DNA from 2 places in the Kitasatospora fiedleri genome. Region 1 is predicted to be linked to the other one. Evidence: riboswitches for the same ligand, from Rfam matches in the RefSeq annotation. Region 1 holds a riboswitch; the other holds the start of a gene.
What was found. Region 1 has a riboswitch for S-adenosylmethionine ahead of thrC (threonine synthase). Riboswitches for the same ligand answer to the same signal wherever they lie in the genome.
Positions count from the first base shown of each region.

Region 2: it holds a riboswitch for S-adenosylmethionine, as region 1 does, so the genes downstream of both, QMQ26_RS10235 (aminotransferase class V-fold PLP-dependent enzyme) here and thrC (threonine synthase) in region 1, are expected to answer to the same signal.

Region 1 covers NZ_OX419519.1:4,346,584-4,358,173, forward strand. The annotation lists gene QMQ26_RS20170 (class II fructose-bisphosphate aldolase) at 1-216, opposite strand, end outside; gene nagA (N-acetylglucosamine-6-phosphate deacetylase) at 311-1,486, opposite strand; gene QMQ26_RS20180 (ROK family protein) at 1,483-2,415, opposite strand; gene QMQ26_RS20185 (SIS domain-containing protein) at 2,596-3,519, opposite strand; gene QMQ26_RS20190 (DeoR/GlpR family DNA-binding transcription regulator) at 3,688-4,476, shown strand; gene QMQ26_RS20195 (extracellular solute-binding protein) at 4,661-5,923, shown strand; gene QMQ26_RS20200 (DUF3263 domain-containing protein) at 5,984-6,214, shown strand; gene otsB (trehalose-phosphatase) at 6,261-7,106, shown strand; gene QMQ26_RS20210 (alpha,alpha-trehalose-phosphate synthase (UDP-forming)) at 7,187-8,653, opposite strand; partial or broken gene QMQ26_RS20215 (glucosyl-3-phosphoglycerate synthase) at 8,762-9,723, opposite strand; SAM riboswitch class I at 9,898-10,025, shown strand; gene thrC (threonine synthase) at 10,043-11,323, shown strand; gene QMQ26_RS20225 (MoaD/ThiS family protein) at 11,364-11,590, shown strand, end outside.
Region 2 covers NZ_OX419519.1:2,169,925-2,181,514, reverse strand. The annotation lists gene qcrB (cytochrome bc1 complex cytochrome b subunit) at 87-1,748, opposite strand; gene qcrA (cytochrome bc1 complex Rieske iron-sulfur subunit) at 1,745-2,800, opposite strand; gene qcrC (cytochrome bc1 complex diheme cytochrome c subunit) at 2,809-3,630, opposite strand; gene ctaE (aa3-type cytochrome oxidase subunit III) at 3,723-4,343, opposite strand; gene QMQ26_RS10245 (DNA-binding transcriptional response regulator) at 4,648-5,073, shown strand; gene trpD (anthranilate phosphoribosyltransferase) at 5,202-6,275, shown strand; SAM riboswitch class IV at 6,392-6,509, shown strand; gene QMQ26_RS10235 (aminotransferase class V-fold PLP-dependent enzyme) at 6,557-7,921, shown strand; gene QMQ26_RS10230 (Lrp/AsnC ligand binding domain-containing protein) at 7,926-8,207, opposite strand; gene QMQ26_RS10225 (rhomboid family intramembrane serine protease) at 8,204-9,007, opposite strand; gene QMQ26_RS10220 (hypothetical protein) at 9,157-9,423, shown strand; gene QMQ26_RS10215 (NYN domain-containing protein) at 9,603-10,982, shown strand; gene QMQ26_RS10210 (C40 family peptidase) at 11,167-11,590, shown strand, end outside.

The DNA of each region.
Region 1 (11,590 bases):
GGCCACCTCGGCGCAGGCGCGGGCGATCGGCAGCAGCCGACCGCCGCGGTGGGCGACGGCGTTCTGGCTGAGCTGGAGGACCACGGGCGTGGCCGCGGCCTCGGCGCCGGCGGCGATGGCCTCGGCGTGCTCCAGGGTGATCACGTTGAAGGCGGGCAGGCCGCGCCGGTCGGCGACGGCGGCGGCGAGCAGGTCGGAGGTGCGGGCGAGCGGCAAGGGGTGCTCCCGGTGGGGTGAGTAGCGAGGCGCAGGTTCCGCTGCTCACCCCCGTGACCGGGAGGACCGGGACCGCCGGAGGGGCGGCGCCGGGTCAGGCCGGATTGCCGGCCCGGGCGAAGCGGTCCGCGCCGACGATCCACTCGCCGCGGCGCATCACCGCGACGAGTTCGTGACTGTCGGAGTCGAGGACGACCAGGTCGGCGTTCTTTCCGGCCTCCAGGGTGCCGATGGTGTCGCCCAGGCCGAGCAGCCGGGCGGGGACGGTGGACAGCGAGGTGACGGCCTGGTTCAGGGACAGGCCGAGGACGGTGACGGCGCGCCGGAAGGCGACGTCCAGGGTGAGGGTGGAGCCAGCGATGGAGCCGCCCTCGACCAGCCGGGCCACGCCGTCCTCGACCCGGACCTGGAGCGGGCCGAGCGGGTACAGGCCGTCGCCCATGCCGGCCGCGCCCATCGCGTCGGTGATCAGCGCGACGCGGTCGGCGCCGGCCGTGCCGTAGGCCAGCTCGACCACCGAGGGGTGCAGGTGGACGCCGTCGTTGACCAGCTCGACGGTGACCCGCTCGTCCTCCAGCAGGGCGACGATCGGGCCGGGGGCGCGGTGCTGGATGCCCGGCATCGCGTTGAACAGGTGGGTGGCGACGGTGGCGCCGGCGTCGATCGCCCGCAGGGTGACCTCGTAGTCGGAGTCGGTGTGGCCGACGGCGGCGATGATGCCGAGGTCGGACAGCATCCGCACCGACTCCAGGCCGCCGGGCAGCTCCGGGGCCAGGGTGAACATCTTCGTGTGGCCGCGGCCCGCGTCGGCGAGCTTGCGCACCAGCGCCGGGTCCGGGTCGCGCAGCAGGTCGGGGCGGTGGGCGCCGCACCGGTTGTGCGAGATGAACGGACCCTCGAAGTGGATGCCGGCCAGGACGCCGTCCTCGACGAGTTCGGAGAGCACCGCCGCCTGGCGGCAGACCTCGTCGATCTCGCCGGTGACGGTGGAGGCCATCGTCGTGGTGGTGCCGTGCTCCAGGTGCGTGCGGGCGGCGGTGAGCGCCTCCTCGGCGATCCCGGAGGCGTACGAGGCGCCGCCGCCGCCGTGCACGTGCAGGTCGACGAAGCCGGGGACGACGGTGTACCCGGTGAGGTCGAGGTCGTCCGGTTCCGCCTCGCCGCCGAGGCCCGCGATGCGGGTGCCCTCGACGGAGAGCCGGCCGGCGTCGAGCACGCCGCCGGGCAGGACCAGTCGGGCTCCGGCCAGTGCAGTACGGTCCGCGGTCACGCGGTCACCTCCATGGAGAGCAGATCCCAGGCGAGCAAGCCGGCGCCCAGGGACGCGGCGGTGTCTTTGAGCATGGCCGGAACGACCTTCGGGGGCATCTGGAAGGTCAGGCGCTCGGTCACCGCGGCGCGCAGCGGCGTGAAGAGCGTGTCGCCCGCCTCGGCCAGCCCGCCGCCGACGATCACCGTGGACGGGTCGAGCAGGCTCTGGGCCAGCACGATGCCGTCGGCGAGCGCGTCCACCGCCTCCTGCCAGACCTCGGCCGCCCGCGGGTCGCCGGCGTCGACGGCGCTCGCGCAGGCGGCGGCGTCGGCCTCCGGGTCGCCGCTGGCGGCGGCCCAGGCCCGGGAGACCGCGGAGGCCGAGGCCAGGGTCTCCAGGCAGCCGCGGGCGCCGCAGCCGCACTGCGGGCCGCCGGGGCGGACCACCACGTGGCCGATCTCGCCGCCGTAGCCGTGGGCGCCGGCCTCGATGGTGCCGTGGATGCCGATCGCCCCGGCGATGCCGGTGCCCAGCGCGATGAACAGGAAGCGGTCGACCCCCCGCCCGGCGCCGATCCGGCCCTCGGCCAGCCCGCCGGAGCGGACGTCGTGGCCGAGGGCGACCGGGATGCCGCCGAGGCGCTCGCCGAGCAGCTTGCGCATCGGCAGGTCCCGCCAGCCGAGGTTGGCGGAGAAGACCGCGATCCCGTTCCTCTCGTCGATCGTCCCCGGCACGGCGACGCCCGCCGCGAGGGGGGCGGCACCGAACCGGGTGCGGCCCTCCCGCGCCAGGTCGGCGGCGAAGTCGAGGATGGTGGCGACGACGGCGTCGGGGCCGTGCTCCCGCCCGGTCGGTCGGCGTGCTTCGAACAGCACGGAGCCGTCCTGGGCGACCAGCGCGGCCTTCATGCCGGTGCCGCCTACATCGAGTGCGATGACGTGCTTCACGGGGGACAGTTTCCCTTGGCCGGGTCTAAGAGGTCTAGTCCAGTTGCTCGATTGCTCTGGTCCTGAGAGGTGAGGTTTATCGCTCTTTGCCGTCTCCTGGGGGGTTTGCGTGTCGGGGTCGTGACCCGCGGTGCGGTCGGCGGGGGCCCGGCCGGGGCCCGGTCGGGGTCGGGCCGGGGGTCAGCCGAGCACGATCGAGCGGGTCAGGTTGCGCGGCTCGTCCGGGTTCAGGCCGCGGTGCTCGGCCAGCGCGACGGCCAGCCGGTGCACCCGGACCAGGTCGGCCAGCGGGTCCAGGCCGTCCGCTCCGGAGTCGGCCACCAGCCGGCCGCCGACCGCGCCGACCTCGTCCGCCAGGCCCGCCGGCAGCGGGCCGAACATCCAGGCGGCCCGGCCCGGGGCGGTGATCGAGATCGGACCGTGCCGGTACTCCATGGCCGGGTACGCCTCGGTCCAGGCGAGCGCGGCCTCGCGCATCTTCAGCCCGGCCTCCTGGGCCAGGCCGTTGGTCCAGCCCGCGCCGAGGAAGGAGACCTGCTCCAGTTCCACCAGCTCCCGCGGCACCTGCCAGGCCACCGCCCGCTCGGCGTCCGCGGCGGCCCGGTCGACGGGGGCGACCCCGGCCGGGAGGGCGTCCTCGCACTCCAGGTGGGCCCGGAGCAGGGCCAGCACGGTGGTGGCGAAGCGGGTCTGCACCACCGAGCGCTCGTCGGCGAAGCCCAGGTCGACCAGGTGGTCGGCGGTCGCCGCCACCGGCTGGTCCACGCAGGCGGTGATCGCGGTGCTCGGCAGGCCGGTGGCGGCCAGCAGCCGCAGCACCTCGGTGGTGGTGCCGGAGCGGGTGATCGCCAGCACCCGGTCGTAGCGGCGCCGGTGCGGGAACTCGGAGGCGGCGAAGGCGTCGGTCTCGCCGTGGCCGCCGGCCTCGCGCAGGGCGGCGTACGCCTGGGCCATGAACCAGGAGGTGCCGCAGCCCACCACGGCCACCCGCTCGCCGCGCCGCGGCAGGCCGGCCGGGCCGCTCGCCGCCAGCGCCGCGGCGGTGCGCCAGTTCTCGGGCTGGGTGGCGATCTCTTCGTCGGTCAGGGACAGGTACTGCGACATGGGTGCGGACTCCTTCGGCGGCCGACTGGACTGCGCATTGAGTGCGCAAAGCTGATTGATTTATAGCTGTTTCGAGCATGATTTTACAATGAGTGGGAGAGGGGTGAGGTGTGCAAAGCTTTCCCGACCGTGCGCGGAGCGCGCGGGCGAGTGCGGGAGGAGCGGACGGTGTCGAGGTACGAACGGTGGAACGCGCTACTGGAGTTGCTGGCCGAGCACGGCAAGCTGGAGGTCGAGGAGGCGGCCGACGCGCTGGACGTCTCGGCCGCGACCATCCGCCGCGACCTCGACCAGCTGGCCCGCCAGCAGATGCTCACCCGCACCCGCGGCGGCGCGGTGGCGCACAGCGTCTCCTACGACCTGCCGCTGCGCTACAAGACCGCCCGCAACGCCGACGCCAAGCAGCGGATCGGCTCCCTGGTGGCCGGCCTGATCGCCCCCGGCGAGGTGGTCGGCCTCAACGGCGGCACCACCACCACCGAGGTGGCCCGGGCGCTGGCCGTCCGGCCCGACCTGGCCGAGCACCCCGAGGGCGGCCAGAGCCTCACCGTGGTCACCAACGCGCTCAACATCGCCAACGAGCTGACGGTCCGTCCGCAGGTGAAGATCGTGGTCACCGGCGGCGTCGCCCGTCCCCAGTCGTACGAGCTGATCGGCCCGCTGGCGGCCCAGGTGCTCGGCGAACTCGCCCTGGACACCGCGGTGCTGGGCGTGGACGGGCTCGACACCGAGCACGGCGCGACCGCCCACCACGAGGGCGAGGCGGCGGTCAACCGGCTGCTCGCCGAGCGGGCCCGGCGGGTGGTGGTGGCCGCCGACTCCTCCAAGCTGGGCCACCGCGCCTTCGCCCGGATCTGCGGCCTGGAGGCGGTCGACACCCTGGTCACCGACGGCCAGGTGCCGCAGGAGCTGGCGGACGCCTTCGCCGACGCCGGGATCGCCGTCCTGACGGCCTGAACGCCCGGACGGCCCGCGCGCGTCGACGGCCCGACCGTCCGGATACCGGACGGTGGTGGCACCGGCGTTGCGCGGGGCGCAACGGGATCTGACACTTCGATAACTTCCGTCCCTACAGGTCTGGACCACTGCGCGCGGTAGCTGCCAGGGTCGCCGCTGTCACCCTCCTGAAGGCGGTACCCCCGTGAAGCGATCAGCGCTGCTCCCCCTGCCCCTCGTCGGATGCCTGCTGCTGGCCGGCTGCGGCGTCCTGTCCGGCGGGGGTGACGTGACGCTCGACCTGGTCGCGGCCGACTACGGCACCGACGCCTCCAACAGCAGCAGCGTCTACTGGAACAAGGTGGCCCGGGACTTCGAGGCCGCCAACTCCGGCGTCAAGGTGCACGTCGACGTGGTCTCCTGGGACGACATCGACAAGCACGTCGCCGACCTGATCGCCAAGGGGAGGACCCCCGACATCGTGCAGACCGGCGGCTTCGCCGACCAGGTCGCCGCCGACCGGCTCTACCCCGTCGGCGACGTGCTCTCCATGGAGGCCCAGGCCAACCTGCTGAGCTCGTTCAGCAAGGCCGGCCAGGTGCTCGGCAGCCAGTACGGCATCCCGTTCATCTCCTCCAGCCGGGTGTTCGTCTACAACAAGACCATCTTCGAGAAGGCCGGCATCACCGCCCCGCCCGTCACCTGGGACGACCTGCGCAAGGACGCCGACCTGATCAAGAGCAAGGTCCCGGGCGTCACCCCCTACGCGCTGCCGCTCGGACCCGAGGAGGCCCAGGCCGAGTCGATGATCTGGACGATGAGCGGCGGCGGCGAACTCTCCGACAGCGTCGGCAACTACACCATCGACAGCCAGCAGAACCGCGACACCTTCAAGTGGCTGCGCACCAACCTGGTCGACAAGGGCCTGACCTACGACGACCCCGGCCAGGTCAACCGGAAGGACGCCTTCGCCGCCTTCGCCAAGGGCCAGGTCGCCATGCTCAACGGCCACCCCGGGCTGATCAAGGCCGCGACCGACGCCGGCGTCCAGTACGGCACCTCCGCGGTCCCGCGCCGGAGCAAGGAGGTCAAGGAGGTCGCCTTCGGCGTGGCCGACTGGCTGATGGCCTTCAAGGCCAACGGGCACCGGGCGGAGATCAAGAAGTTCCTCAACTTCACCCTCTCCAAGCAGAACACCCTGGCCTTCGACGAGGAGTACAACCTGCTCCCGGTCACCCAGGACACCCTCGACGACATGTCCGCCAACCCCGCCCACCAGGACCTCGCGCAGTTCCTGCAGAACCTGCCCACCGCCAGCTTCTACCCCTACGGCGACCCGTCCTGGGACAAGGTCAGCAGCATGATCAAGCAGCAGATGGGCAAGGCCGTGAAGTCCGGCGGCGAGCAGGTGCTCGGCGAGCTCCAGACCACCGCCGTCGCGGAGGCCGCCAAGGCCCGGCAGGGCTGACGGACGGGGCCGGCGGCGCGCGGGGGCGGGGCCGACGGTTCCGGGGCATAGCCTGGACGCATGGCCGAACTGACCGAACGCGACCGGGCGGTGCTCGCCCTGGAAGCCCGCGGGTGGCGGACCGCCGGCGCCAAGGAGCAGGCGATCCGGCAGGAGCTCGGCATCTCCGCCACCCGCTACTACCAGCTGCTCAACGCCCTGCTCGACCGGACCGAGGCGCTCGCCCACGACCCGGTCCTGGTCAACCGGCTGCGCCGGGTCCGGCAGGAGCGGCGCGACGCCCGGCAGTGAGCCCGCGGGAGGGCTGCCGACCCCCGTCGGCGGGTAGCGTCGGGGCATGGGAATCGCCGAACAGATCACGACCGAGGCAGGGCGGACCGGACTGGCGGGCCTGCTCGCCGACCCGAAGTCCGCCGTGGTGGGGCTCGACTTCGACGGCACGCTCGCCCCGATCGTCGCCGACCCCGAGCGGGCCCGCGCCCATCCGGGCGTCGTGCCCGCCCTCTCCGCGCTCGCCCCGCTGATCGGCGCGGTCGTCGTGGTCACCGGGCGCCCGGCCGCGACCGCCGCCGCCTACGGCGGCTTCGCCGGCGCCCCCGGCCTGGAGCACCTCACCGTCCTCGGCCACTACGGCGCCGAACGCTGGGACGCCCGCACCGACGCCGTCACCGCCGCCCCGCCCCCGCCCGGGGTGGCCGCCGTCCGGGACGAACTCCCCTCGCTGCTGCGGGAGCTGGGCGCGCCCGAGGGCACCTTCGTGGAGGACAAGGAGCGCGCGCTGGCCGTCCACACCCGGCGCGCCCCCGAGCCGGACGCGCTGCTGGAGCGGCTGCGCGGCCCGCTCGGCGAGCTGGCGCGGCGGCACGGGCTGGTCGTCGAGCCCGGCCGGATGGTCGTCGAACTGCGCCCGCCGGGGATCGACAAGGGGGTCGCCCTGCGCGGCTTCCTGGCCGAGCGGGACGCGGGCCCGGTCCTCTTCGCCGGCGACGACCTCGGCGACCTCGCCGCCTACGCGGAGGTCGCCGCCCGCCGCGCGGCCGGCTGGCCCGGCCTGCTGGTGTGCAGCGGTCCCGTCACCGGCGAGCCGCCGGTCGCCGAACTCGCCGAGCGCGCCGACCTGGTGGTGGCGGGGCCGGCCGGGATCGTCGACCTGCTGAACGGGCTCACCGAGCTGCTGCGGTAGCGGGCGCGCGCACCGGCGGGGGCGCGGCGGTCTTTCCCGCGCCCCCGGTTCCGCGTACGCCGTGCGTTCAGGTCGTGCGTTCAGAGTGCCTTGAGCTGGTCCAGGAACCACTGCTGGGGCGGCAGGGCGGTGGCCGCGGCGGCGAGGCGCTTGCTGCGGTCGGCGCGTTCGGCGGCGGGCATCGCGAGCGCCTCGGCGAGGGCGTCGGCGGTGGCGACCACGTCGAACGGGTTGACGGTGATCGCGTCCTCGGCGAGCTCCGCGTGGGCGCCGGCCTCGCGGGACAGCACGAGGGCGCAGCCCCGGTCGGAGACGACCGGGACCTCCTTGGCGACCAGGTTCATGCCGTCGCGGATCGGGTTGACCAGGGCGACGTCGGCGAGCCGGTAGGCGGCCAGCGAGCGCGGGAAGTCGTCGTCGACGTGCAGCAGGACCGGCTGCCAGTCGTCGGTGCCGAACTCGGCGTTGACCTCCTCGGCGACGCGCCGCACGGCGGCGGTGTAGTCGCGGTACTCGGCGAGGTCGGTGCGCGAGGGGTAGGCGAAGGCGACGTGGACGACGTTGCCGAGCCATTCGGGGCGGGTGCGCAGCAGGTGCCGGTAGGCGAGCAGGCCGCGGACGATGTTCTTGCTGAGCTCGGTGCGGTCGACCCGGACGATGGTGCGCCGGTCGCCGACGGCCGCGCGCAGGGCGGTGAGGCGCTCGTCGACGTCGGGCCGGTGGGCGCGTTCGCGCAGGAACTCGCCGTCGGCGCCGAGGCCGTGCACGCCCAGCCGGGTGGTGCGGCCGGCGTGCGTGACGGTGAGTGCCTCGCGGTCGACGCGCGCGCCGAGCAGGGCCTCGCAGCAGTCGGCGAAGGCGAGCGCCCAGCGCCGGGTGAGGAAGGCGGCCCGGTCGGCGCCGAGGATGCCTTCGAGGACGGCGGCGGCGACGTCGTCGGGCAGCAGCCGGTAGTAGTCCGGCGGGGCCCAGGGGGTGTGCGAGAAGTGGCCGATCCGCAGGTCGGGGCGGAGGTCCCGGAGCAGCGCGGGGGCCAGCGAGAGGTGGTAGTCCTGCACCAGGACGGCCGCGCCGGGGGCGGCCTCGGCGGCGAGGGCCTCGGCGAAGGCGGTGTTGTACGCCCGGTAGGCGTCCCACTCGGTGCGGAAGTCGGCGTCGAAGGCGGGCTGCACGGGCGTCTGGTAGAGCAGATGGTGGACGAACCAGAGGGTGGAGTTGGCGACGCCGTTGTAGGCGCGGGCGAAGGTCTCCGGATCGATGTCCAGCATCCGGACGGCCTGTCCGCCGACGTCGTGGCCGGCCCGGTCGAGACGCCCGTCGGGGGCCTGCCGGGCGGCGGTGCGGTCGGCGTCGGAGAGCGCGGCGCAGACCCAGACCGCGTTCGGGTCGTCGATGGCGGAGAGCCCGGAGACCAGACCGCCGCCGCCTCTGCGGAGGGTCAGCGCGCCGTCGTCCTCCGTGCGGAAGGACACCGGGCCGCGGTTGGAGGCCACCAGGATCGGGGCGGCTCCGGACTGCTGGGAGCGTTCGGACACGTGATCGGCCATACAGCCAACCTTGCCGTGCGATCACCGGACCAAACCACTCGGCGCGGCCCGCGGCAGGTGAACAGTGGGGGGCGGGGCCGGCGGACCGCGCCGCCCGGGGCCGGGCGGTCAGCGGTCGCGGTACTCGGGGACGGTGGCCATCGGGGGCCGTTCGGTGGCCGGGACGGGGTGGGTGCGGGGGTGAAGCCGGCCGGGGTGCGGGTGTACTGGGTGAGCAGCGGGCGGACCAGGTCGGGGTCGGCCTTGAGACGGTGGGCGCGGTCCAGCCGCTCCAGGGCGGTGCGGTAGATGGTGGCGGCCATCCGGCCGAGGGCCTGGCCGTCCTGGTGCCGGTGGTGCCGCACGCCCACGTCGACCTGGGCCAGCGCGTCCAGCCCGGCCAGCTCCAGGGCGTCCACCAGCAGGCCGAGCTCGACGCCGTAGCCGGTCGGGAAGGGCAACCGCTCCAGCAGGCCGCGGCGGGCCGCGTACTCGCCGCCGAGCGGCTGGACGAAGCCCGCGAGCTGCGGCCAGTGCAGGCTGAGCAGCGGGCGGGCGACCAGCTCGGTGACCCGGCCGCCGCCGGCCGGGACGACGGCGCCGTCGGCCTCGAACGGCCGGTCGTACATGGCCTTGACCAGGTGCAGGCCGGGGTCGGTGAGCAGCGGGCCGATGATGCCGGAGACGAACGCCGGGTCGAACTCGCGCAGGTCGGCGTCGACGAAGCAGACGATCGCGCCGCTGGTGGCGAGCAGCGAGCGCCACAGCACCTCGCCCTTGCCCGGCTCGGCGGGCAGCCGGGGCAGCAGCGCGTCGCGGTGCACCACCCGGGCGCCGGCCGCGGCCGCGGCGGCGGCGGTGCCGTCCCGCGAGCCGGAGTCGACCACCACCAGCTCGTCCACCAGGGGGACGCGCTCGACCAGCTCGGCCCGGATCGCGGCGACGATCTCGCCGACGGTGGACTCCTCGTCCAGCGCGGGCAGCACCACGCTCACCGTGCCGGCCGCCCCGGCGGCGCGCTTGGCGGCCAGCAGCAGGTCGAGCGGCCGGTCGGCGGCCGTCCACGAACGGCGGCGCAGCCAGTCGGCCACCTCCGGCAGTACCCCGGGCTCGGGCTGCTCCGGCACGTCTCGCTCCCTGTCTCGGTTCGTCTCGGGTGTCGGACGCGGGGGTCGGTCCGAGCGGGCCTTCGGATACAGTCTTCGTATCGCGATCGCGCCTTCGCACCCGGGGGTCGCTCGCAGCGTACGACCACAACTTCACAGAGCTCATCCAGAGGGACTGAGGGAACGGCCCGTTGAAGTCCCGGCAACCCTCCCGCGCGGCCTGCAGGCCCGGCGGGACAGGTGCCAATTCCGTCCCGGACGCGACCGCGATCCGGGGAAGATGAGGAGAAAGGGCCTCGCCACCATGGCTGTTGACACCGCCGCACCCACCACCGTCGACCTCGGTCCGGCGACCGCGCTGTCCTGTCGCGAGTGCGGTGCGCGCTCCCCGCTCGGCCCGGACTTCGCCTGTCCCGAGTGTTTCGGCCCGCTGGAGATCGCCTACGACTACACGGGCTACGACGCCGAGGAGCTGCGCAAGCGGATCGAGGCCGGCCCGGCGTCGATCTGGCGCTACGCCCCGCTGCTGCCCGTCCCGGCCGACGTGGCCGGCAAGCCGAACCTGAACCCGGGCTGGACCCCGCTGGTCAAGGCCGACAACCTGGGCCGCGAGCTGGGCTTCACCGCGCAGCTGCACGTCAAGGACGACTCGGGCAACCCGACCCACTCCTTCAAGGACCGGGTGGTGGCCTGCGCGATCGAGGCCGCCCGGGCCTTCGAGTTCACCACGCTCTCCTGCTCCTCCACCGGCAACCTGGCCGGCGCGGTGGGCGCCGCGGCCGCCCGGGCCGGCTTCAAGTCCTGCGTGTTCATCCCGCACGACCTGGAGCAGGGCAAGGTCGTGATGGCCGGGGTGTACGGCGGCGAGCTGGTCGGCATCGACGGCAACTACGACGACGTGAACCGCTTCTGCTCCGAGCTGATCGGCGACCCGGCCGGCGAGGGCTGGGGCTTCGTCAACGTCAACCTGCGCCCGTACTACGGCGAGGGCTCCAAGACCCTGGCGTTCGAGATCTGCGAGCAGCTCGGCTGGCGGCTGCCCGACCAGATCGTCATCCCGATCGCCTCCGGCTCCCAGCTCACCAAGATCGACAAGGGCCTGCAGGAGCTGATCAAGCTCGGCCTGGTCGAGGACAAGCCCTACAAGATCTTCGGCGCCCAGGCCGAGGGGTGCTCCCCGGTCTCCGCCGCCTTCAAGGCCGGCCGCGACGTGATCAAGCCGGTCAAGCCGGACACCATCGCCAAGTCGCTGGCGATCGGCAACCCGGCCGACGGCCCGTACGTGCTGGACATCGCCCGCCGCACCGGCGGCGCGGTCGAGGACGTCACCGACGCCGAGGTGGTCGAGGCGATCAAGCTGCTCGCCCGCACCGAGGGGATCTTCGCCGAGACCGCGGGCGGCGTCACCGTCGGCGTGCTGAAGAAGCTGGTCGAGAACGGCCTGCTCGACCCGTCCAAGGAGACCGTCGCGATCAACACCGGCGACGGCCTCAAGACCCTCGACGCGGTCGCCGACGCCGGCATGACCGCCGTGATCCGCCCGACGCTGGAGTCCTTCCGCGCCGCCGGCCTCGCCACCGCCTGACCCCCAGCCGCAGGACACCCCACGCCCCGAGGAGCACCGCATGAGCGCCACCGTCCGCATCCCGACCATCCTGCGCACCTACACCGGCGGCGCCGCCGAGGTGACCGCCGAGGGCGCCACCCTGGCCGCCGTCATCGCGGACCTGGAGGCGCACCACGCCGGCATCGCCGCCCGGCTGCTGGACGACGGCGGCAAGCTGCGCCGCTTCGTCAACGTGTACGTGAACGACGACGACGTGCGCTTCGCCGAGGGCCTGGAGACCGAGAT
Region 2 (11,590 bases), 2.2 Mb from region 1:
AGGTCGGGCTCCGGCCCGAGATGCCAGAACCCCCCTCCGGCCGGAGCCGGAGGGGGGTTCTGACGTGGCGGGACAGCTACCCGGGATCAGTGGTGGCCGTGGCCGCTGGTGATCTCGTGGTACTCCTCGGTGGTGGGCTTGGCGATCTGGTTGCCCTCGCCGTAGAAGCCCTCGGAGAGCTTCACCCGGGTCTTGGTGATCACGCCGGCCTTGCGGGCCACGCCGTTCTCGTCCGTCTCGGCGGGCAGCTCCAGCGGCTGGGGCTGCTCGTGGGCGGTGAGGGTGTGCAGGTCCTTCGGCGCCAGCGGGGTGTGCACCTCGACGAACTCGCCGTGCGGCAGGCGCTTGATGACGCCGGACTCGCGGCCGTGCAGCACCTTCTCCTTGTCGCGGCGCTGGAGGCCGAGGCACCAGCGCTTGGTGACGAAGAAGGTGAGGACCGGGACCACGAAGAAGCCGATGCGCACCGTGTAGGTGATCGTGTTGATCGACAGGTGCAGGTGGGTGGCGAACAGGTCGTTGCCACCGCCGACCAGCAGGATCAGGTACAGCGAGATCCAGGCCGCGCCGAACGCGGTGCGGACCGGGGCGTTGCGCGGGCGGTCCAGGATGTGGTGCTCGCGCTTGTCGCCGGTGACCCAGGACTCGATGAACGGCCAGATCGCGATCGCGACCAGGACCATCGGGAAGACCGCCAGCGGGACCATCACGCCGAGGTTCAGCGTGTGGCCGCCCCAGACCGAGATCTCCCAGCCCGGCATGATGCGGATCAGGCCCTCGGAGAAGCCCATGTACCAGTCGGGCTGGGCGTCGGTCGACACCTGGTCCGGACGGTACGGGCCGTAGGCCCAGATCGGGTTGATCGTGGCGATCGCGGACATCGCCGCGATGATGCCGAACACCAGGAAGAAGAAGCCGCCGGCCTTCGCCATGTAGATCGGCATCAGCGGCATGCCGACGACGTTCTTCTCGGTCTTGCCCGGGCCCGCCCACTGGGTGTGCTTGTGGTAGAAGACCAGGATCAGGTGCGCGACCAGCAGGCCCAGCATGATGCCCGGGATGAGCAGCACGTGGATGGTGAAGAAGCGCGGGACGATGTCGGTGCCCGGGAACTCGCCGCCGAACAGGAACATCTGGATGTAGGTGCCGACGATCGGCACCGCCAGGATCGCGCCCTCCATGAAGCGGATGCCGGTGCCGGACAGCAGGTCGTCGGGCAGCGAGTAGCCGAAGAAGCCGTCGAACATGCCCAGGACCAGCAGCAGGAAGCCGAAGACCCAGTTGATCTCGCGCGGCTTGCGGAAGGCGCCGGTGAAGAAGACGCGCATCATGTGCACGAGCATCGCGGCCACGAAGACCAGGGCGGCCCAGTGGTGGATCTGCCGGATCAGCAGACCGCCGCGGATCTCGAAGCTGATGTTCATCGTGGAGGCGTACGCCTCCGACATCCGGATGCCGTTCAGCGGCAGGTACGAGCCGTGGTAGACGGTCTCGGCCATGCTCGGCTTGAAGAACAGCGTCAGGTACACACCCGTGAGGATGATGATGATGAAGCTGTAGAGGCAGATCTCACCGAGCATGAAGGACCAGTGGTCCGGGAAGATCTTGCGCAGGTTGGCCTTGGCCAGGGAGTAGATCCCGACCCGGCCGTCCACCCAGTCGGCAGCGGCCTCGGCCTTGTTGGCGGGCTTGGCGCGGGTGCTGGCCGGCTTGGAGGCGCCGGTGTTGGTGCCGCTTGCGGAACTCATCGCGGACGCTCCCAGTAGCTCGGGCCGACGGGCTCGTCGAAGTCGCCGGTGGCGACCAGGTAGCCCTGCTCATCGGTGGTGATCTTCAGCTGCGGCAGCGGGTGGCCGGCCGGGCCGAAGATGACGCGAGCGCCGTCCGCCAGGTCGAAGGTCGACTGGTGGCAGGGGCAGAGCGCGTGGTGGGTCTGCTGCTCGTACAGCGAGATCGGGCAGCCGACGTGGGTGCAGATCTTCGAGTAGGCGAGGATGCCCTCGAAGCCCTTCTCGCGGGACTTGTCGTCCTTGATGTCCTCCGGGGCGATCCGGATGAGCATCAGGGCGTCCTTGGCGATCCGCTGCTGGAAGTCCTCGGCCGACTCCTCGAGGCCCTCGGGCTTCGCGAAGGTGAGCGAGCCCTGGACGATGTCCTCGGGCTTCATCGGCTCGTCGGTGTTCATGTTGACGAGCTTGATCGGCTGGGCCGGGGTCGCCTCCACCCAGTTGGTGTGGAGCAGCTTCTTCTCCGGCAGCGGGCCGAGGTCGCGCAGCAGCACCACGCCGGACAGCGGCACCAGGGCCATCGAGCCGATCAGGGTGTTGCGGATCATCTTGCGGCGGCCGAAGCCGGACTCCGCGGCACCCGTCCTGAACTGCTCGATGACGTCGTTGCGGACGTCGTCGTCGGCCTCGATCGGGTGGCGCTCGGCCGGCATCTCGTGGTCCGACATCAGGGTGCGGGCCCAGTGGACCGCGCCCGCGCCGATGCAGAACAGCGCCACGCCGAGGGTCATGCCCAGGGCGAAGTTGAGCGCGCTGACGTGGCCCAGCGGGAAGATGTAGACCAGCTTGTCGGCGTCGATCGACGCGTAGGACGCGATGAAGCCGACGGTCGCCAGCATCGAGACCACGAACAGCAGCGACACCTGGCGCTCGGCCCGCTTGGCGGCCCGCTCGTCGATGTCGGTCCGACGCGGTTCGTGGGCCGGCAGGCCCGGGTCGGCGAACGGGTCGCCGTGGGTGGCGACGGCCGTGCCGTGGGAGGCGTCGTGCGCCTCGGGCAGGTTCTCTGACATGTCGTGGCTCATGACTTCTTGGCCTTGGTGGTGTGGGCGGCGACCCAGATCGCGATCGCGATCAGCGCGCCGAGACCGAAGATCCAGCCGAACAGGCCCTCGGTCACCGGACCGAGGCTGCCCAGCGCGAGACCACCGGGGTTGGGCTCGTCGTTCGTGTGGCGGACGAAGGCCACGATCTGGCGCTTCTGCTCCTCCGGCATGGTGGTGTCGGGGAAGGACGGCATGTTCTGCGGGCCGGTCTGCATGGCCTCGTAGATGTGCTTCGCGTCCACGCCCTCCAGCGACGGCGCGTACTTGCCGTTGGTCAGCGCGCCGCCCTTGCCGGCGAAGTTGTGGCACTGGGCGCAGTTGGTGCGGAACAGCTCGCCGCCCTTGGCGACCTGCTCGGCGTTGGTCACCGGGTCGTCGGAGGGCTGGTACTGCTTGCTGTCCGGAGCGACCGGGCCCGGGCCCAGCGAGGCCACGTAGGCGGCCAGCTGGTCGATCTCGGCCTGGGAGTAGATGGTCTTCTTGCGCGGGACCTGGGCGCCCGGCTGCTGGGCCGGCATGCGGCCGGTGCCGACCTGGAAGTCGACCGCCGCGGAACCGACGCCGACCAGCGACGGGCCGTCAGAAGTGCCCTGGCCGTTCAGGCCGTGGCAGGAGGAGCAGCCGACGGCGAAGAGCTTCTTGCCCTCGTCGATGGCGAGCGACTGCGCCGAGCTGTCGGCCTGCGCCTTCTCGGCGGGCGCGAAAGCGGCGTACAGCCCCCCGGTGGCCGCCAGGGCGAGAAGTAGAACGACGACCGCCGCCAGTGGGTGGCGCCGTCGTGCGGAGAGCTTTTTCACGGAATAACCCCGGTGTCAGGATCTGGTCGGCAGCAGCCTGCCCCCGACTCCCAGGCGTCGAAGGTGACGCCGGGTCAGGGGCGGGGCGGCTGTTACTTGATCAGGTAGATGGTCGCGAACAGGCCGATCCACACGACGTCGACGAAGTGCCAGTAGTACGACACCACGATCGCCGCGGTTGCCTGCTCGTGGGTGAACCGCCGCGCCGCGTAGGTCCGTCCGAGGACCAGCAGGAAGGCGATCAGACCACCCGTCACGTGGAGTCCGTGGAAGCCGGTGGTCAGGTAGAACACCGTGCCGTACGGGTCCGAGGACAGCGACAGGCCGTCCTTCTTGACCAGCTCGGTGTACTCGAAGATCTGGCCGCCGATGAAGATGGCGCCCATCACGAAGGTGATCGTGAACCACGAGCGCAGCTTCTTCACGTCACCGCGCTCGGCGGCGAACACGCCGAGCTGGCAGGTGAGCGAGGAGAGCACCAGGATCGTGGTGTTGACCGAGGAGAACGGCACGTTGAGGGCATGGGCCTTCTCGTGCCAGAACTCGGCACCCTTGACCGAGCGGAGGGTGAAGTACATCGCGAACAGGGCCGCGAAGAACATCAGCTCCGAGCTCAGCCAGACAATGGTTCCGACGCTGACCAGGTTCGGCCTGTTGACCGCTCCGTGCGCGTGTCCGGTTTCTGTTGCTGTTGCTGTCGCCACGACGGACATTATGTCGGTCCCTTATTCCGTCTTCACGCCGGGGGGTCTCCCTCGGAGTGTCCGGTGCGTGAGGTATGCCCGCCTCGCGCACCGCCCGTTTTCTGACGGTTGTTCGAGCGGGTGAGCGCGCTGGGCCGCCGGAGTGACTCCCGGGCGCGGCGGCTTGAGCGAGATCGCGTCGGGGTCTCCGCAGGACGGGCGCGCGGGAGTAGCATCCGTCCAAGGACGTGGCCCGGGTCACACTGGGCCGTTCGGTCGGGGCCGCCCGGCGTGAGCACACATATAAGAGGACGAGCACCAGGAAGCAGGGGCCATGGCGCAGCACTCCGACGAGACGCTCACCGTTCTCGTCTACAGCGACGACCGCAACACCCGTGAGCAGGTGACCCTCGCCCTCGGCCGGCGGCCCGCCGCGGACGTCCCCGCCCTCGACTACCTGGAGTGCGCCACCGCGCCCGCGGTGCTGCGGGCCCTGGAGAAGGGCGGCGTCGACCTCTGCGTCCTGGACGGCGAGGCCGCCCCGGTCGGCGGTCTCGGCCTGACCCGGCAGCTGAAGGACGAGATCTACGGCTGCCCGCCGGTCCTGGTGGTGATCGGCCGGCCGCAGGACTCCTGGCTCGCCGCCTGGAGCCGGGCCGACGCCGCGATCTCCCACCCGGTCGACCCGGTCGGCCTCGCCGACGCCGCGACCGCGCTGCTGCGGGCCCGGCTCGCCCGGCGGGCGCCCGCCGGGCGCTGACCGGCGCCGCCGCGTCTCAGCTGGAGAGAAGGGGGCGGCAACCCGGGGCGGCCGTCCCCGCTCGCTCGATAGGCTGACGTCGTTTCTTCGGGATTCCTCCGGGACGATGACGAGAGCTGGAGTCAGCCATGGTGAACGCGCACTCTGCGAACGGCGGTAGCGAGCCCGCGCAGGTGGTCCGCACCTGGCCCGACCTGCTCAGCTCGCTGCTCCAGGGCAACGACCTCTCGCAGGCCGACACCGCCTGGGCGATGGACCGGATCATGAGCGGCGAGGCCAGCCCCGTCCAGGTGGGCGGCTTCCTGATCGCGATGCGCGGCAAGGGCGAGACGGTCGAGGAGATCGCCGGCCTGGTCGAGGCGATGTACGCGCACGCGGTGCCGCTGGACATCCCCGGCCCGGCGGTCGACATCGTCGGCACCGGCGGCGACCGGGCCAGGACGGTCAACATCTCCACCATGTCCGCGGTGGTCGCGGCCGCCGCCGGGGCGAAGGTGGTCAAGCACGGCAACCGGGCCTCCTCCTCGGCCTCCGGCTCCTCCGACGTGCTCGGCCGCCTCGGCATCAACCTGGAACTGCCCGCCGACCGGGTCGCGGCGGTGGCCGAGGAGGTCGGCCTGACCTTCTGCTTCGCCGCCAGGTTCCACCCCTCGATGCGGCACACCGCCCAGGCGCGGGCCGAACTGGCCGTCCCGACGGTCTTCAACATCCTCGGCCCGCTCACCAACCCGGCCAAGGTCACCTCGCACGCCGTCGGCTGCTTCGACACCCGGCTGGCCGGCCTGATCGCCGGCGTGCTGGCCCGGCGCGGCGCGCAGGGGCTGGTCTTCCGGGGGGACGACGGGCTCGACGAGTTGACCGTCACCACCACCTCGCACGTCTGGGTGATCCGCGGCGGCGAGGTGACGGAGACCGGGTTCGACCCGCGCGAGGTGGGGATCGAGCTGGTCGGCATCGAGGCCCTGCGCGGCGCCGACGCCGAGCACAACGCGGACGTCGCCCGGCGGGTCCTGAACGGCGAGCGCGGACCGGTGCGGGACGCCGTCCTGCTCAACAGCGCGGCCGCGCTGGTCGCGCTGGAGCTGGGGGAGGCGCCGCTCACCGCGCAGATCGCGGCGGCGATGGAGCGGACCGCGGCGGCGATCGACTCGGGGGCGGCGGGGGCGCTGCTGAAGCGCTGGGCGGAGGCGACGCAGGCGTAGCGGACGCCCGTCCGGGGGCCGGGGCCGTCGTTCCCCCGGCCCCTCGGCCGCCCCGCGCCTTCTCGCCATGTGGACGGGTGTTGAGACGGGACGCGTCTCGTGTACTGTTTTCGCCAGGTCATGAGTGACAGCGCGAAGCCCCAGCTGGCTGTCCGGCAACCCTCCGTCCGTGGCGGGGTGCCCTGGGTGAGGACCAGGCCGTGCGGCGACCAGTCCGCGCGGCAAGCGCGGACTTCCGGTGCAGCTCCTCCGGGGTCCTGACCCTGTGGAGGAGTGCACCCATGTCTGTGACCACCGAGATCTGCGAGCCGCTGGCGGTGCTGGGCGGGGACGTCGAGGTGCCGCTGGCTTCCGGCGAGAAGGTCGGCTACGCGGCGCTGGACTACGCGGCGAGCGCCCCGGCGCTGAAGCGGGTGTGGGACGACGTCGCGGCGTACGCGCCGTACTACGGGTCGGTGCACCGGGGGGCCGGGTACCTGTCGCAGCTGTCGACCGACCTGTTCGAGCAGAGCCGGCGGACCGTCGCCGAGTTCCTGGGCCTGCGGGACGGGGACCAGGTGGTGTTCACCCGGGCGACCACCGACTCGCTGAACCTGCTGGCGGGAGCGGTCCCGGCCGGGACCGAGGTGTTCGCGTTCGAGACCGAGCACCATGCCTCGCTGCTGCCGTGGCGGCGCGAGGGCCTGACGGTGCGCTACCTGCGGGCGCCGCGGTCGCACGCGGAGGCGGTGGCGGCACTGGAGGAGGCGCTGCTGGGGGCGGCCGAGGGGCCGAAGCTGTTCTGCGTGACCGGGGCGTCGAACGTGACCGGCGAGCTGTGGCCGGTCAGGGAGCTGACCGCCGTCGCGCACCGCTACGGCGCCCGGGTGGTGCTGGACGCGGCCCAGCTGGCGCCCCACCACCGGGTCTCGGTGCGGGAGTTGGACGTCGACTGGGTGGCGTTCTCCGGGCACAAGCTGTACGCGCCGTTCGGCGCCGGAGTGCTGGCGGGCCGCTCGGACTGGCTGGACGCCGCGGAGCCGTACCTGGCCGGCGGCGGGGCGAGCCGGACGGTGGCCCGCGAGCTGGACGGCTCGGTGGCGGTGGAGTGGCACACCGGCCCGGCGCGGCACGAGGCCGGTTCGCCGAACGTGATCGGCGCGTACGCGATCGCCTCGGCCTGCCGGGCGCTGGACGAGGCCGGCTTCGAGGCGCTGGAGGCCCGCGAGCGGGCGCTGGTGGCCAAGCTGACCGAGGGCCTGGCGGCGATCCCCGAGGTGCGGGTGCTCAGCCTGTTCGGCGAGGGCGCGGACCGGGTCGGCGTGGTGTCGTTCGTGGTGCGCGGCTGGAACAGCTCGCACTTCTCGGCCGCGCTCTCCGCCGAGTACGGCATCGGCGTCCGGGACGGGCTGTTCTGCGCGCACCCGCTGGTGCGCACCCTGCTCGGCGGCGAGGAAAGCGCCCCGAGCGAGTGCGGGGCGCCGGAGTCCTCGCTGCCGGGGGAGCGCAGCCTGAACGCGATCCGGGTCAGCTTCGGCGCCGGGACGCCCGTCGAGCACCTGGACCGGTTCCTGACCGCGGTGCGCGAGCTGGTCAGCGACGGCGCGAAGTGGACCTACCGCAACGAGGGCGGCCGCTGCGTGGTCGACACCCAGCAGCAGCGCTGAGCGCTCAGCCGTCCAGGCCGAGCGAGAACGCGGCCTCCAGGTCGTGCTGGGAGTAGGTGCGGAAGGCGATGTGGGTCTCGGTGTTGGAGACGCCCGGGACCTTGTTGAGGCGGCCGGGGATCACCTCGGCCAGGTCCTCGTGGTTGCGGACCCGGACCATCGCGACCAGGTCGTAGGTGCCGGTGACGGAGTAGACCTCGCTGACGCCCTCGATGGCGGCGATCGCCTCGGCGATCTCGGGAATCCGGTCGACGTCGGTGTTGATGAGGACGATCGCGGTGATCACTGGACGACTCCTGTTCGAGAAGGTGCGCCCAGGGTATCGCCCGCCGGACGGGCGGCCCACGCGAACAGCCAGCCCGTCACGAAGCCGATCACGTGCACCAGGTAGGCCACCCCGTCGCCGCCGGAGGTGACCGACCAGAACTGCAGCGCGAACCACAGGCCGAGCACCAGCCAGGCCGGGAAGCGCAGCGGGAGGAAGAGCAGGGCCGGCACCAGCGTGGTCACCCGGGCCCTCGGGTACAGCCGCAGGAACGCGCCCAGCACCCCGGCGATCGCGCCGGACGCGCCGACCAGCGCCCGCACCGCGTCCGGGGTGCCCGCCTCGGCCAGCGCGTAGCCGTAGGTGGCCAGGTAGCCGATCGCCAGGTAGCCGACCAGGAAGCGGACCCGGCCCAGCCGGGCCTCCACGGCCGGGCCGAAGACGAACAGGAACAGCAGGTTGCCCACCAGGTGCAGCCAGCCCGCGTGGACGAACAGCGCGGTCAGCACCGACAGTTCGGGGATCTTGCCGGGGGTGGCCGGCAGCACGCAGCCGGGCGCCGCCGGGGGGAGCGCCGACAGCTGGGCCGCCGTCAGCGGACGGCCCCCCAGCAGCTCGGCCGGGACGGCGCCCCAGCGGTGCTCGTAGCGCTGCTCGGCGCAGGCCCGGGCGTCGCCGCTGCCGTACAGCGGGTTCGGGCCGGACGGGCCGAGCAGCATGGCCAGCGCGGCCAGGGCGATCAGCAGGTAGCCGGCGACCGGGGTGCGGGCGGCCCGCTCGGCCGCCGGCGAACCGGCCCGGGCGGGGGCGGAGAGCACCATGCCGGTCAGCATTCCTCGGGGGCGCACCCGCGACACCGGGCGCTGCTCCGGTCGGGTGAGCGTCCGGGCTGTGGACCGGTGATCCGCCCGTCCGGCGGCAGGCAATAGGCTGGAGGCCCGGAACCGGGACCAGCCGAGAGGGACCACTGATGAGCATTGCCGCGCCGACCGCCGAGACCCGCTGGCGCTGCACCCTGTGCGGCAACCTGACCCGTTTCGACGTCACCCGCTCGTCCCGGGTGACCGACTTCCTGCACTTCGACCTCTCCGGCGAGTCCAAGGTCGAGGAGACCCAGGTGCTCGCGGAGACCATCGAGTCCGTGCGCTGCCGCTGGTGCAACGCCGTCGACCAGGTCGAGCTGGTGGCCCGCCCCGGCGCCGAGGAGTCCGCGGAGGGCGGGGCCCAGCAGGGCTGACGCCGTCCCCACCGCCCCGCGTTCCCGTCCGGCCCGGACGGGGGCGCGGGGCGCACTCGTCGGCGGGGTGCTGTCGGAGCGGCACGGTAGACGGGACAATTGGCAGCAGCGGCGGACACCAACCCCCGCCCGGCACCCGCCGGGAGGGCCCGCCAGGACCAGGATCGGAGCCGAGGACAGTGGCGGAGGCAGCGAACGCGCCGGCGGGCCCGGACGGGACCGCGCCCGCCCCGGCCCGGGACGACGCGGCGGAGACGGCCGGGCGCCCCCTGCCCGAGGGCGTGCGCCGGCGGGTGGTCGGCATCGCCTCGGACGCGCTCGGCGGCATCGCCCCGGCCGAGCTGCCCGCCTCGCTGCGCCCGTACGCCAAGTTCACCCCGGCCCGGCGGGCCAAGTACGCGGCGACCGCGCTGGCCGCCGCGCTGGAGTCGGACCCGGCGTTCCGGGTCCGGATAGCCGAACGGCTGCGGCTCGGCCAGCCCGACCTGGTGCAGGCCCTGGAGTCGGGCGCCGTCCCGGCCGCCGCCGACCCGATGGACGTGGCCGCCGCCGCCTACCTGGTCCGCCCGTCCGGCTGGGCCCGGCTGGTGGAGGAGGCCGGCGAGGAGGCCGAGCGGGTCGACGCCGAGGGCGCCGCCGCCGAGGCCGCCCGGCTGGCCGAGAAGCTCCAGGAGGAGCTGGCCGAGGCCCGGGCCGCGGCCCGCGGCGAGCTGGAGCGGCACCGGGCCGAGGCCGAGGGGGTGCGCCGGGAGGCGGAGTCGCTGCGCAAGAAGGTCCGCTCGCTGGAGGCGGACACCCGGCGGGCGCAGGCCGAGAACCGCCGGCTGGCCGGGGAGCTGGCCGAGGCCCGGGCCGCCGCCGCCGCCGAGCGCAGCGCCGCCGAGAGCGAGGCCCGGCGGCTGCGGCACCGGGTCGCCGAGCTGGAGGCCGCGGTGGAGAGCGGGCGGCGCACCGCCCGGGAGGGCCGCAGCGTCGAGGACATGCGGCTGCGGCTGCTGCTGGACAGCGTGCTGCAGTCGGCCCAGGGCCTCCAGCGCGAGCTGGCGCTGCCGGTGACCGCGCTGCGCCCGGCCGACCTGGTGGAGGCGGTCGAGCCCGGTTCGGCCTCGCCGCACGACGTGGCCCGGCGCGGCCTGGCCGAGGACGACCCGGCGCTGTTGGACCAGCTGCTGGCCATCCCGCAGGTCCACCTGGTGGTGGACGGCTACAACGTGACCAAGACCGGCTACCCCCAACTGCCGCTGGAGCAGCAGCGGATGCGGCTGCTGGGCGGGCTGGCGATGCTGGCCCAGCGCACCCAGGCCGAGGTGACCTGCGTGTTCGACGGCCAGGACCTGGACGTGCCGGTGATCATGGCCCCGCCGCGCGGGGTGCGGGTGCGTTTCAGCCGGACCGGGGAGACCGCGGACGAGCTGATCCGCCGGCTGGTGCGGGCCGAGCCGCAGGGCCGTCCGGTGGTGGTGGTCTCCGCCGACCGGGAGGTCGCCGACGGGGTCCGCAAGGCGGGGGCGCGGCCGGTGGCCTCGGTGCTGCTGCTGAACCGGCTGGCGCGCAGCTGAGGGGTGGTCGGCGGGCCCCCGGGCGGCCGGAGTGTGACGGTCCCGTGAAAGGGGGCGGGGGTGGGCATCCGAAAGCCCCCGGGAGTGGACGCGGGGGCGGGGACTTCACTAGGGTCTGGCGTCAAACCTATATTCCGGACCATCACTCGTCGGGGTGAGTCCAGCAGGAAGAAGGAGCTCCCCCTTGGCCTCCCACCGCCGTCCCAAGCAGCCGAGCCGTGCGCGGATCTCCGTGTTCACCGCTGCCGCCGCGACCGCGGTCGCCCTGACGGCCCAGGCCAGCGCGCACGCCGCCCCGGCCCAGCCGAACAAGGACGAGGTGAAGGCGCAGGTCGACAAGCTGCTGGAGGAGCAGGAGCAGTCCGCCGAGAAGTACAACGGCGCCAAGGAGCGGGCCGACCAGCTCCGCAAGCAGGCCGACGACCTGCAGGACCAGGTGGCCCGCGGCCAGGAGCAGTTGACCGAGCTGGCCTCCGGGCTGGCGGCGGTGGCCGGCGACCAGTACCGGCAGGGCGGCGTCGACCCGTCGATGCAGCTGATGCTCTCCTCGAACCCGGACCAGTACCTCACCCAGGCCACCTCCTTCGGGCAGGCGGCCAGCACCCAGG